Regions from separate parts of the Kitasatospora sp. NPDC004614 genome, predicted to be linked through region 1. Evidence: riboswitches for the same ligand, from Rfam matches in the RefSeq annotation. Region 1 holds a riboswitch; each other region holds the start of a gene.
The links. Region 1 has a riboswitch for cyclic di-AMP ahead of ACFYST_RS24150 (transglycosylase family protein). Riboswitches for the same ligand answer to the same signal wherever they lie in the genome.
Positions count from the first base shown of each region.

Region 2: it holds a riboswitch for cyclic di-AMP, as region 1 does, so the genes downstream of both, ACFYST_RS14085 (transglycosylase family protein) here and ACFYST_RS24150 (transglycosylase family protein) in region 1, are expected to answer to the same signal.
Region 3: it holds a riboswitch for cyclic di-AMP, as region 1 does, so the genes downstream of both, ACFYST_RS30185 (M23 family metallopeptidase) here and ACFYST_RS24150 (transglycosylase family protein) in region 1, are expected to answer to the same signal.

Region 1 covers NZ_JBIALR010000012.1:183,485-186,747, reverse strand. The annotation lists gene eno (phosphopyruvate hydratase) at 1-1,095, opposite strand, end outside; gene ACFYST_RS24150 (transglycosylase family protein) at 1,348-2,016, opposite strand; cyclic di-AMP (ydaO/yuaA leader) riboswitch at 2,020-2,200, opposite strand; gene ACFYST_RS24145 (cytochrome P450) at 2,462-3,263, opposite strand, start outside.
Region 2 covers NZ_JBIALR010000005.1:52,994-56,256, forward strand. The annotation lists gene ACFYST_RS14080 (CapA family protein) at 1-558, shown strand, start outside; gene ACFYST_RS14085 (transglycosylase family protein) at 581-1,732, opposite strand; cyclic di-AMP (ydaO/yuaA leader) riboswitch at 1,736-1,902, opposite strand; gene ACFYST_RS14090 (MFS transporter) at 2,301-3,263, shown strand, end outside.
Region 3 covers NZ_JBIALR010000020.1:22,668-25,930, forward strand. The annotation lists gene ACFYST_RS30180 (DUF3995 domain-containing protein) at 69-575, shown strand; gene ACFYST_RS30185 (M23 family metallopeptidase) at 585-1,352, opposite strand; cyclic di-AMP (ydaO/yuaA leader) riboswitch at 1,363-1,527, opposite strand; gene ACFYST_RS30190 (YiaA/YiaB family inner membrane protein) at 1,744-2,034, shown strand; gene ACFYST_RS30195 (alpha/beta fold hydrolase) at 2,155-2,985, shown strand; gene ACFYST_RS30200 (TetR-like C-terminal domain-containing protein) at 2,985-3,263, shown strand, end outside.

The DNA of each region.
Region 1 (3,263 bases):
GGAGCGGTGCGACATCATGCAGCGGTAGCCGTTGCGCTGGGCCAGCTCGACGGCGTCCAGGGTCTCGGTGAGCGAGCCGATCTGGTTGACCTTCACCAGCAGCGCGTTGGCGGTGCCGGTCTCGATGCCCTTGCGCAGGCGCTCCGGGTTGGTGACGAACAGGTCGTCGCCGACCAGCTGGACCTTGTCGCCCAGCTTGTCGGTGATGGCCTTCCAGCCGTCCCAGTCGGACTCGTCCAGCGGGTCCTCGATGGAGACCAGCGGGTAGGCGGCGACCAGCTCGGCGTAGTACTCGACCAGCTCGGCGGCCGACAGGGCCTTGCCCTCGAACTGGTAGGCGCCGTCCTTGTAGAACTCGGACGCGGCGACGTCCAGGGCGAGCGCGATGTCCTTGCCCGGGGTGTAGCCGGCCTTCTTGATGGCCTCGGTGATGAGGTCCAGGGCCTCGCGGTTGGAGTCCAGGTTCGGGGCGAAGCCGCCCTCGTCGCCCAGGCCGGTGGACAGCCCGCGCTCCTTCAGCACGCCCTTGAGGGTGTGGTAGACCTCGACGCCCCAGCGGACGGCCTCGGAGAAGGACTCCGCGCCGATCGGGGCGATCATGAACTCTTGGATGTCGACGTTGGAGTCCGCGTGCGAGCCGCCGTTGAGGATGTTCATCATCGGGACCGGCAGCACGTGCGCGTTCGGGCCGCCCAGGTAGCGGAACAGCGGCAGGTCGCTGGCCTCGGAGGCGGCGTGCGCGACGGCGAGCGAGACGCCGAGGATGGCGTTGGCGCCGAGCGAGGACTTGTCCGGGGTGGCGTCCAGGTCGAGCATGGCCTGGTCGATCAGGCGCTGCTCGGTGGCGTCGTAGCCGACCAGCTCCGGGCCGATCTGCTCGATGACGGCGAGGACGGCCTTCTCGACGCCCTTGCCGAAGTAGCGGTTCTTGTCGCCGTCACGGAGCTCCAGCGCCTCGAAGGCGCCGGTGGAGGCACCCGACGGGACAGCCGCACGACCGGTGCTGCCATCGTCGAGACCGACCTCGACCTCGACCGTGGGGTTGCCGCGGGAGTCGAGGATCTCACGGGCTACGACGACATCAATGGACGGCACGAGGCATCTCCTAGCGGAAGCGGATGTGTGGTCGTTACGCCCAGAGCCTAGCCGCAGACATGCCCACGGCCACGCCCGGCCGGGCCCCGTCTCACCGTGTGGCCCGGCTACTCACTGGTAGTTCACCTATTTGCCCGTCGGCGGCGGGCTCCGGGCGGCGCGAACTGCTGGGCGCACGCCCGGAGCGGACGAATCGTCAGACCGACGAAGGGTCTATACCACTGCCGGGCCGGAGCCGGCCGGACCGCGCCGTCACAGCGCCAGCACCTGGCCGGGCATGATCACATCGGGGTCGGCGCCGATCAGTTCGCGGTTCGCCCGGAACAGCTGCTCCCAGCCGCCGGACACGTTCCGCGCGGCGGCGATCCCGGACAGCGTGTCGCCCTCCTGCACGGTGTAGTTCCCGGTGCCGGACTGCGTCGGCCCGTCGGCCGGGGCGCTCTGCTTCGAACTCTTCGACTGCTGCTGCGACTTCGTCTGCTTCTGCTCGGGCGCCGCCGCGCGCTGCTGCGAGCGGGAGGCGGTGTCCTCGGAGCTGTCGCCGCCGCGGGACAGACCGGCCTTGATCGAGCAGGACGGCCAGGCGCCGGGCCCCTGGGAGGCGAGCACCCGCTCGGCCACCGCGATCTGCTCGGAGCGGGTGGCCTGGTCGGCGCGGGCGGCGTAGTCGCCGCCGCCGTAGGCGCGCCAGGTGGAGGAGGAGAACTGCAGGCCGCCGTAGTACCCGTTTCCGGTGTTGATGCCCCAGTCCCCGCCGCTCTCGCACTGGGCCACGCGGTCCCAGGTGTCGGCGGGTGCGGCTGCCGCTCCGGTGGCGGAGAGCAGGGGCAGGGCCAGGCCCACGGAGGCGACGCCTGCGGCGGCGACGACCTTCTCGGCCTTGGTGCTACGGCGGTGACGTCCAGTACCGGCGAACAGCATGGGACTTCCTCTCCGCACGCCTACGAGGTGAGCTGTCGGGTTCGGACCGGGAGGCTGGCCCGGCCGCCGGGAGGTCCGGACGCGGTTGCGTCCGTTCCCCGGCGGCTTCACCCCAAGCCGCTGGGAGTACGGCGTTCACACCTGGTTCCCCCGCTCCTGTCCGAATCCTGGTCGGTGTCCCGAAGGTGCGGCGGACAGGACTCGGCGTGCCGCGTTCGGGGCCCGCAGCTGCGGGCAAATCGGAGAGTAAGCAGAGCTGACGAGCAATCACAAGCTCATATCACCGGTATCACGTCGAAATTACGGACCTTCACTTCTCGTGCACAAACCGTCCATGTATGTCCGTATTCGCCCGAAGTGGGGGCGCACCCGCGCCCCCACCGGGCCCACGGACGGTGACGTGCGGGGGCGGGGCGAGGGCAGGGCGGCGGCGGTCGAAACCGGGTCAGCGGGGCGTGAAGGAGACCGGGAGTTCGCGCAGCCCGCGCATGATCAGCCCACCCCGCCAACGGAGTTCGGCCGGATCGGCGGCCAACTGGAGGTCCGGCAGCCGTGTCAGCAGTGTGCCGATCGCGCGCTGCCCTTCGAGCCGGGCCAGCGGCGCACCGATGCAGTAGTGGATGCCGTGTCCGAAACCGAGGTGCGGATTGTCCGTCCGGGCCAGGTCCAGGGTGTTCTCGTCGGAGAACCGGTCCGGGTCGCGGTCCGCCGCGGCCAGCACCACCAGCACCGGGTCGCCCGCCGGGATGTCCACCCCGCCGATGCTCAGCGGCCGGGTGGCGAACCGCCAGGTCGCCAGCTCCACCGGCCCGTCGTAGCGCAGGAGTTCCTCGATGCCGGTCTCCAACAGGCCCGACTCCCCGCGCGCCAGCGACTCCTGGAGCAGGGTGCGCTGATCCGGGTTGCGCAGCAGCGCGTAAACGCCGTTGCCGATCAGGTTGATGGTGGTCTCGAAGCCGGCGAACAGCAGGATGAAGGCCATCGCCGCGGCCTCGTTCTCGGTCAGGTGCTCGCCGTGGTCGCTGGCCCGGATCAGGCCGGAGATCAGGTCGTCGCCGAGGTCGGCGCGCTTGCGGTGGATCAGGTCGGCCAGGTACCCGCGGATCTGCTTGACCGCGCGGCCCACTCCCCCGCGCTTGCCACCGGTATGGCGAATCATCATGCCGGCCCAGTCGCGCAGGTCGTCCTGGTCCTCGGGCGGGACGCCGAGCAGGTCGCAGATCGCGTAGATCGGCAGCGGGAAGGCG
Region 2 (3,263 bases), on a different contig from region 1:
GTGCGCGGAACAAAGGTCGCCGTCCTGGCGGCGAGCCAGGTCGACGAAATCACCAACCAGAAGTGGCGGGCCGGCGAGCACAAGGCCGGCATCGCCTCCGCGTTCGACGAGAAGGCCCTGCTGCGCGCCGTCACCGAGGCCAAGGCGCAGGCGCCCGTGGTACTGGTCTACCTGCACTGGGGCGAGGAAGGCGTGGCCTGCCCGACCGCCGCGCAGACCGCACTCGCCAAGAAGCTCGCCACGGCCGGCGCCACCGCCGTGGTCGGCACCCACGCCCACACCATGCTCGGCGCGGGCATGCTCGGGAACACCTACGTGGCGTACGGCTTCGGCAACTTCCTCTGGTACGGCACCTCGAACTACACCGCCTCCGACGAAACCGGCGTCACCACACTCACCATCAGCACCGACGGACGCGTCACCGGAGAAATGTTCACCCCCGCCCACATCGACGGCCGGGGCGTGCCCGTCCCGCAGACCGGCAGCGCGGCGAAGGCCGCCCAGCAGCGCCGCGACGGCCTGCGCGGCTGCACCGGACTGGCCGCCGTCCCGAAGTGACGGCGGCTCGACCGGGCGGCCGTCAGCCCAGGTTCAGCACCTGGCCCGGGTGGATCAGGTCCGGGTTCTCGCCCACCACCTGCTGGTTGCTCTGGTAGAGACCGCTCCAGCCGCCGTTCAGCTCGTGGCTGCGGGCGATCTTCGCCAGCGTGTCGCCCGGGCCGACGGTGTACGGCTGCGGGGACGGGGTCGCGGCGGACGGGGATTCGGCGGGCGCGGGTGCGCTGCCGGGCGTGGAGGCGCTCGGGGGCGGCGTGGTGGTGGCCGGGTCGGGGGTGGTGGGCTGCTGGGTGCCGCCGTGGCCGTCCTGACCCTGACCCTGGCCCTGGTCGTTGCCGTGGCCTGTGCCGTTGCCGTTCTCGGCGCCGTTCCCGTTGCCGTTGCCGTTGCCGTTCTGGTTGTCGGACGGTGTGGTCGGATTCGGGCTCGGGTTGGTGCTCGGGTCGGTCGACGGCGCAGTCGGCGTAGTCGGAGTGGTCGGGGTGGCCGGGCTTTCCGGGGTGGGGGCCGGGGACGGCGTGGCCGCAGGCGGCTGGGGGTGCGTCAGCTGTATGTAGCGCTCGTACAGGCTCTGGTGGCTGGTCCAGAACCAACCGCCGTTCTTCTCGTACCAGTACACGTGGTACACCGGGTCGTAGCCGGGCAGGCCGGAGAACACCGGAGTGGCGTTCTGCGGGGCGACGGTGCCGTCCGAGGCGGTGTTGACGGCCGCGATGCCGCGGGCGCCGCGCAGCGCACCCGATTCGTCCGCCGAGTCGTTGTTGTCCACCACGCCGGGGGCGCTGACCGTGCGCAGGCCCGCCGTGTCGGCGCAGGACACCCACGGCTGCGGGCCTTCGGTGGCCAGGATCCGTTCGGCGACCGCGATCTGCTGGCTGCGGGTGGCTCCGCTGGGCAGCTCGGCGTACCGGGTACCGCCGTAGTCGATCCAGCGCTGGGCGGTGATCTGGAGGCCGCCGTACAGGCCGTTGCCCGAGTCGGAACTCCAGTTGCCGCCGCTCTCGCAGTCGGCGACCCGGTCCCAGACCGTGCTGGGGGCGGCCTGCGCACCCGTCACAGCGAGCAGCGGCAGGGCGAGGCCGACGCCGGCGACGCCGGCTGCGGCGATCGCCCGCTCGGCGGCTTTCTCCGCCTGGCTCTGCCGACGGTGGCGCCCGGAACCCGTGAAGAGCATGCCAGATCCTCTCCGCACGCCTGCGAGGTGAGCTGTCGGGTTCGGACCGGAGGGAGGCCCGGCCGCCGTGTGCCGGCGGGAGCCGGTGCGGCGGCTTCACCCCTAGCCGTGGGGGCGGCGACGTACCTGGTTCCCCCGTCCCTGTCCAAGGGTTGTGGTGGTCGACCCGGCAACGCGGCGGACAGGGTTCGGCGTTGCCGCGTGCGGGGCCCGGCGGTGCGGGCCGGACCGAGCCTAATCACTCGAACGGAGCAATCACAAGCTCATCGCGGCTGTATTACGGCCGAGTTGCGCCGCCCGGGCGGTCGGGCGGTCGGGTGATCCGGCGGTCCGATGGTCGGGTGCGAAAGTCTGGCCGATCGGTGGGATTGGGGGAGCGGGGGGAGGGAAGGCGGACGGTCCCGCTTAAGCGCTTGGAAGCTGGGTGGTCATCAAATGCCGTGACATTAAAGCGAGTTGAGCGAGATCTGGGCATTGCAGGCGTTGCGGATAAATCGCGCGACAGCTGCTTCGGGAGCTTCCTACCATCGCGGTGATCGCTGTTCCCCGACCCGCTGTGGAGGTGCCCGTGGCTGTGCTGATTCCCGAAGTGCTCCGGGTGGAGCGCCAGTTCGCCCGTCTGTTCGTCGGCCAGTCGCTGTCCGTCCTGGGCGACAGGGTGTCGTTCGTCGCGCTGCCGTTCGCCGTGCTGTCGATCGGCGGGTCGGCCGCCGATGTCGGCCTGGTGGCTTCGGCGGGCCTGCTGCCGACGCTGGTGTTCATGCTGATCGGCGGCGTGTGGGCGGACCGGATGCCAAGACAGCGGATCATGCTGGCCTCCGATCTGGTGCGGTGCGTGGTCCAGGCGGCCGTCGCGGTGTTGCTGCTCACCGGGACGGCCCGGGTCGGGGTGCTGGCACTGCTGATGGTGGTGTTCGGGGTGGCGGACGCTTTCTTCCTGCCCGCCTCCACCGGGCTGATCCCGCTGCTGGTGTCCGGTGAACGGCTGAGCGAGGCCAATGCCTTGCGCGGGCTCGTCCACTCGGTGGGGTTGGTGATCGGCCCGGTGCTGGCTGGCGCGCTGGTCGCCCTTGCCGGGCCCGGCGGTGCCCTGATGGTGGATGCCGCGAGCTTCGCGGCCAGCGCCGCCGTGCTGGCGAGACTCGGTGCGGTGGGCGGGCGGGCCAGTGCGGAGCAGGCCGAGCGACTCGGGTTCCTGGCCGAACTCCGGGTCGGCTGGCGGCAGGTGCGAGAACGGGCCTGGGTGTGGTCGGGCATGCTCGCGATCGCGGTGTACCACGTGGTGGTGCTGCCCTCGGTGTTCGTGCTCGGCCCGGTCCTGGCGGATCGCGAGTGGGGCGGGGCCGGCGCCTGGGCCGTGGTGGTCACCGCCTTCGGCCTCGGCTCGATCGTTGGCGACGTCTGCGCCTACCGCCTGAAACCGGCCCGGCCGATGGCGGTGGCGGCCGTCGGGATGGCGATTGCCTCCTGCCAGGCACTGATCATCGGATCCGGCGCTCCGGTCGCGGTGATCGCCCTGCTGGAGGCCTGC
Region 3 (3,263 bases), on a different contig from region 1:
CTGATGAGCCATCGGTCCTGGCCGTCCGGACGATCCGCGGGGCGGGGCCGCCGGGCCAGGGTGGAGCCATGGACATCGTGACTCCGGCCGGCGCCACCTCCGTCGGCCTGCGCCCGCCGTTCCGTCGGATCGCCGCGCAGGCCGCCGCGCTCTGGTCGGCCGTCTTCGCCCTGGTGCACCTGTACTGGCTGCTGGGCGGCCGGGCCGGTCTGCCGGGCGGGCTGTCGGTGCTGGACAACACGCCGCTGCTGGTGATCGACATCATCGCGGTACCGCTGTGCGCGGTGGCCGCGGCGCTGGCCCTGGCGCTGATACGGCCGTGGGGCGAGCGGCTGCCGGCCCGCGGGCTGCTGTGGGCGGCCCGGGGCACGGCGGTGCTGCTGATCGTGCACGCCGCGCCCTCCGTGCCGGAATGGCTGGCGCTGGCGGCGGGTCACCGCTCGGCGGCGGAGCTGGACGCGATGGCCCGCTTCGCGACCGTGCTGTACGAGCCGTTCTTCCTGGCCGGCGGGCTGCTGTTCGGCTGCGCGGTGTTCGGCCGTCGGCTCCTGCCCGAGCGCGGCGGCCGTCGATGAGCGGAAGAACTACGGCTGCAGGCCGCGCTGCTGGAGCCAGGGCAGCGGGTCGATCGGGGCTCCGCCGCCGGGGCGGACCTCCAGGTGCAGGTGCGGGCCGGTGACGTTGCCGGTGGCGCCGACCGCGCCGAGCACGGTGCCGGGGGCGACCTGGCCGGAGGCGGTGGCGATCCGGGAGAGGTGGCAGTACCAGAGTTCGGTGCCGTCGGGCAGGGTCTGGATGACCCGGTAGCCGTAGGGGCCGGACCAGCCCGCCGAGGTGACGGTGCCTCCGGCGACGGCGGCGACGGGAGTGCCGGTGCGGGCGGCGAAGTCCAGGCCGGTGTGCAGGTGCGCCCAGTGCGCGCCGGACTGGGCGAAGTGCGCGGTCAGCTGGTAGCCGGCCACCGGCAGGGTGTGCGCGGCCTGCTCGGCCTCGGCCTGCTGGGCGGCCCGCTTGGCCTCGGCCTCCTGCGCGGCGGCCAGCCGGGCGGATTCGTCGGCGGCGGTGCGCTGGCCGTCGGCCTGCTGCTGGATGCGGGCGGCGAGGGCGAGCCCGGGGTCGCCGGCGAGGAGGCCGTCGGAGGCTTCGTCCGCGGCGGTGACGGGCACCGGGGCGGCGGCCTGCGCGGGGGCGGCGCCGAGTGCGGTGGCGCCGAGCGCGGCGGTCATCGCGGTGACGCCCAGCAGGGGCGCGCCGGCGCGGGACTGACGGGGCAGCCGGTGCCGGGCGGCTTCCGGCTCGACCGGGTGGTCGAGCAACTGGGTGCCGGTGCTCTCAGTGTAGGTCGACGCCACGGGGGCGTGCTCCTTCCTTCCCTGCCGCCGACCGGGTTAGCTGACGGGTTCGGAGGTGGAAGGTCTCCTACGGTCGGGCCCAGGGCCGTCCCGATTCACCCCGGTGGAAACGTGGTTCCCCGGCTCCTGGGACGCCCCGAAGGGTGTGCCCAAGTGGATTAGGCGTGGCGCACGGTGCCGCATGGTTACGGCGTTGCCGACCGCGCTGCGTTATCAAACGTTAATCCTATGGACCCCATGATTCCAAGCCGCTACCACGAGACAGCGAAGATTTCCTGACGCCCTATGGGTGATTTGTGACGGTTCACCAGGGCCAACCTGACGGATTGTGACCGAGTGGTTGAGTATCCGTACTCACGCCACGCCTCCGGGCCGGCGCGACCCTGATGCCATGACCGCAACCGTGCCGCACCGGACCACCGCCGCCTACTTCGCCCAGGCCGCCGTCTCCTTCGGACTGGCCACCGCCGCGCTCTCGCTCGGGATCGCCTACCTGCCGGTGAGCGCCTGGATGCGCGCCTTCCTCGCCGTCGGGCTGCTGTACGAGATCACTTCCGCGTTCACGCTGGCCAAGGTGATCCGGGACCGCCAGGACGAGGGCGCGATCACCAGCCGGGTGGACCAGGCCCGGCTGGACAAGCTGCTCGCCGAGCACGACCCGTTCAAGGTGGAGGGGATCTGACGATCCGGCCGGCCACCACGACTTGACGGCTAAGGCTATTAGCCTTAGCTTTATGGCTATCGGCAGCCGGCCGGGCCTCCAGCGCCCGGCGCACCGCAACGCCCGCCCAGGAGGCCCGCCATGAACAGCACCCTCGGCACCACCCGGTACGTCGACGTCCCCGGCGGCCGGATCGCCTACGACGACACCCCCGGCACCGGCGTCCCGGTCGTCCTGCTGCCCGGCATGCTCGACAAGCGCGCCACCTACCGGCACCTCGCACCGCTGCTGACCGCCGCCGGGCACCGGGTGATCACCATGGACCTGCGCGGCCTCGGCGAGTCCTCCACCGGGTTCACCGACTACTCCCCCGCCGCGATCGCCGGCGACCTGGTCGCCCTGCTCGACCACCTCGACCTGCGCGGCGCCGTCCTGGCCGGCAACTCCTACACCGGCGCCACCGTGGTCCGCGCGGCCGAGCTCGCCCCCGGGCGGACCGCCGGGGTGGTGCTGATCGACGCCTTCATCGAGAACCTCCCGCTGAACGCCTTCCAGAAGGCCCTGTTCGGCCTGGCCGCCCCGCTGGTCACCGCGTTCCCCGGCCTGTGGAGCTCGATGCAGAAGTTCTACTACCCGACCGCGCGGCCCGCCGACTTCGACGCCTACCGGGCCGGCCTCGCCGAGATGCTGCGCGAGCCCGCCCGGAAGGCCGCGCTGCGCGGCTACCTCACGGGGGACTCCGCGCCGGTCGGCTGGTGCGAGGCCGTCGACGTGCCCGCGCTGGTGCTGATGGGCAGCAAGGACCCCGACTTCCCGAACCCCGAGCTGATCGCCGACCGGCAGGCCGCCGCGCTGCGCGGCCGTAAGGTGATGATCGAGAACGGCGGCCACTACCCGATGGCCGGCTACCCCCAGGCCGTCGCCGACGCCCTGCTCCCGTTCCTGAACGAGCTGAACGAGGTCGCCCGCTGATGGCCCGCGCCGGACTCTCCCCCACCGCGGTGGTGGACCACGCCCTCGGCCTGATCGACGCCCAGGGCGCCGAGACGCTCACCCTGGCCGCCGTCGCCGCCAAGGCGGGGGTCGCCACCCCGTCGCTGTACAAGCACGTCCCCGGGGGCCTTGCCGAGCTGCGCCGCCTGGTCGCCGTCCGCACCCTCGACGACCTGACCGACCACCTGGCCGCCGCCGTCCTCGGCCACTCCCGCGACGAGGCGGTCGCCGCCCTGCTCGCCGCGTACGCCGGGTAC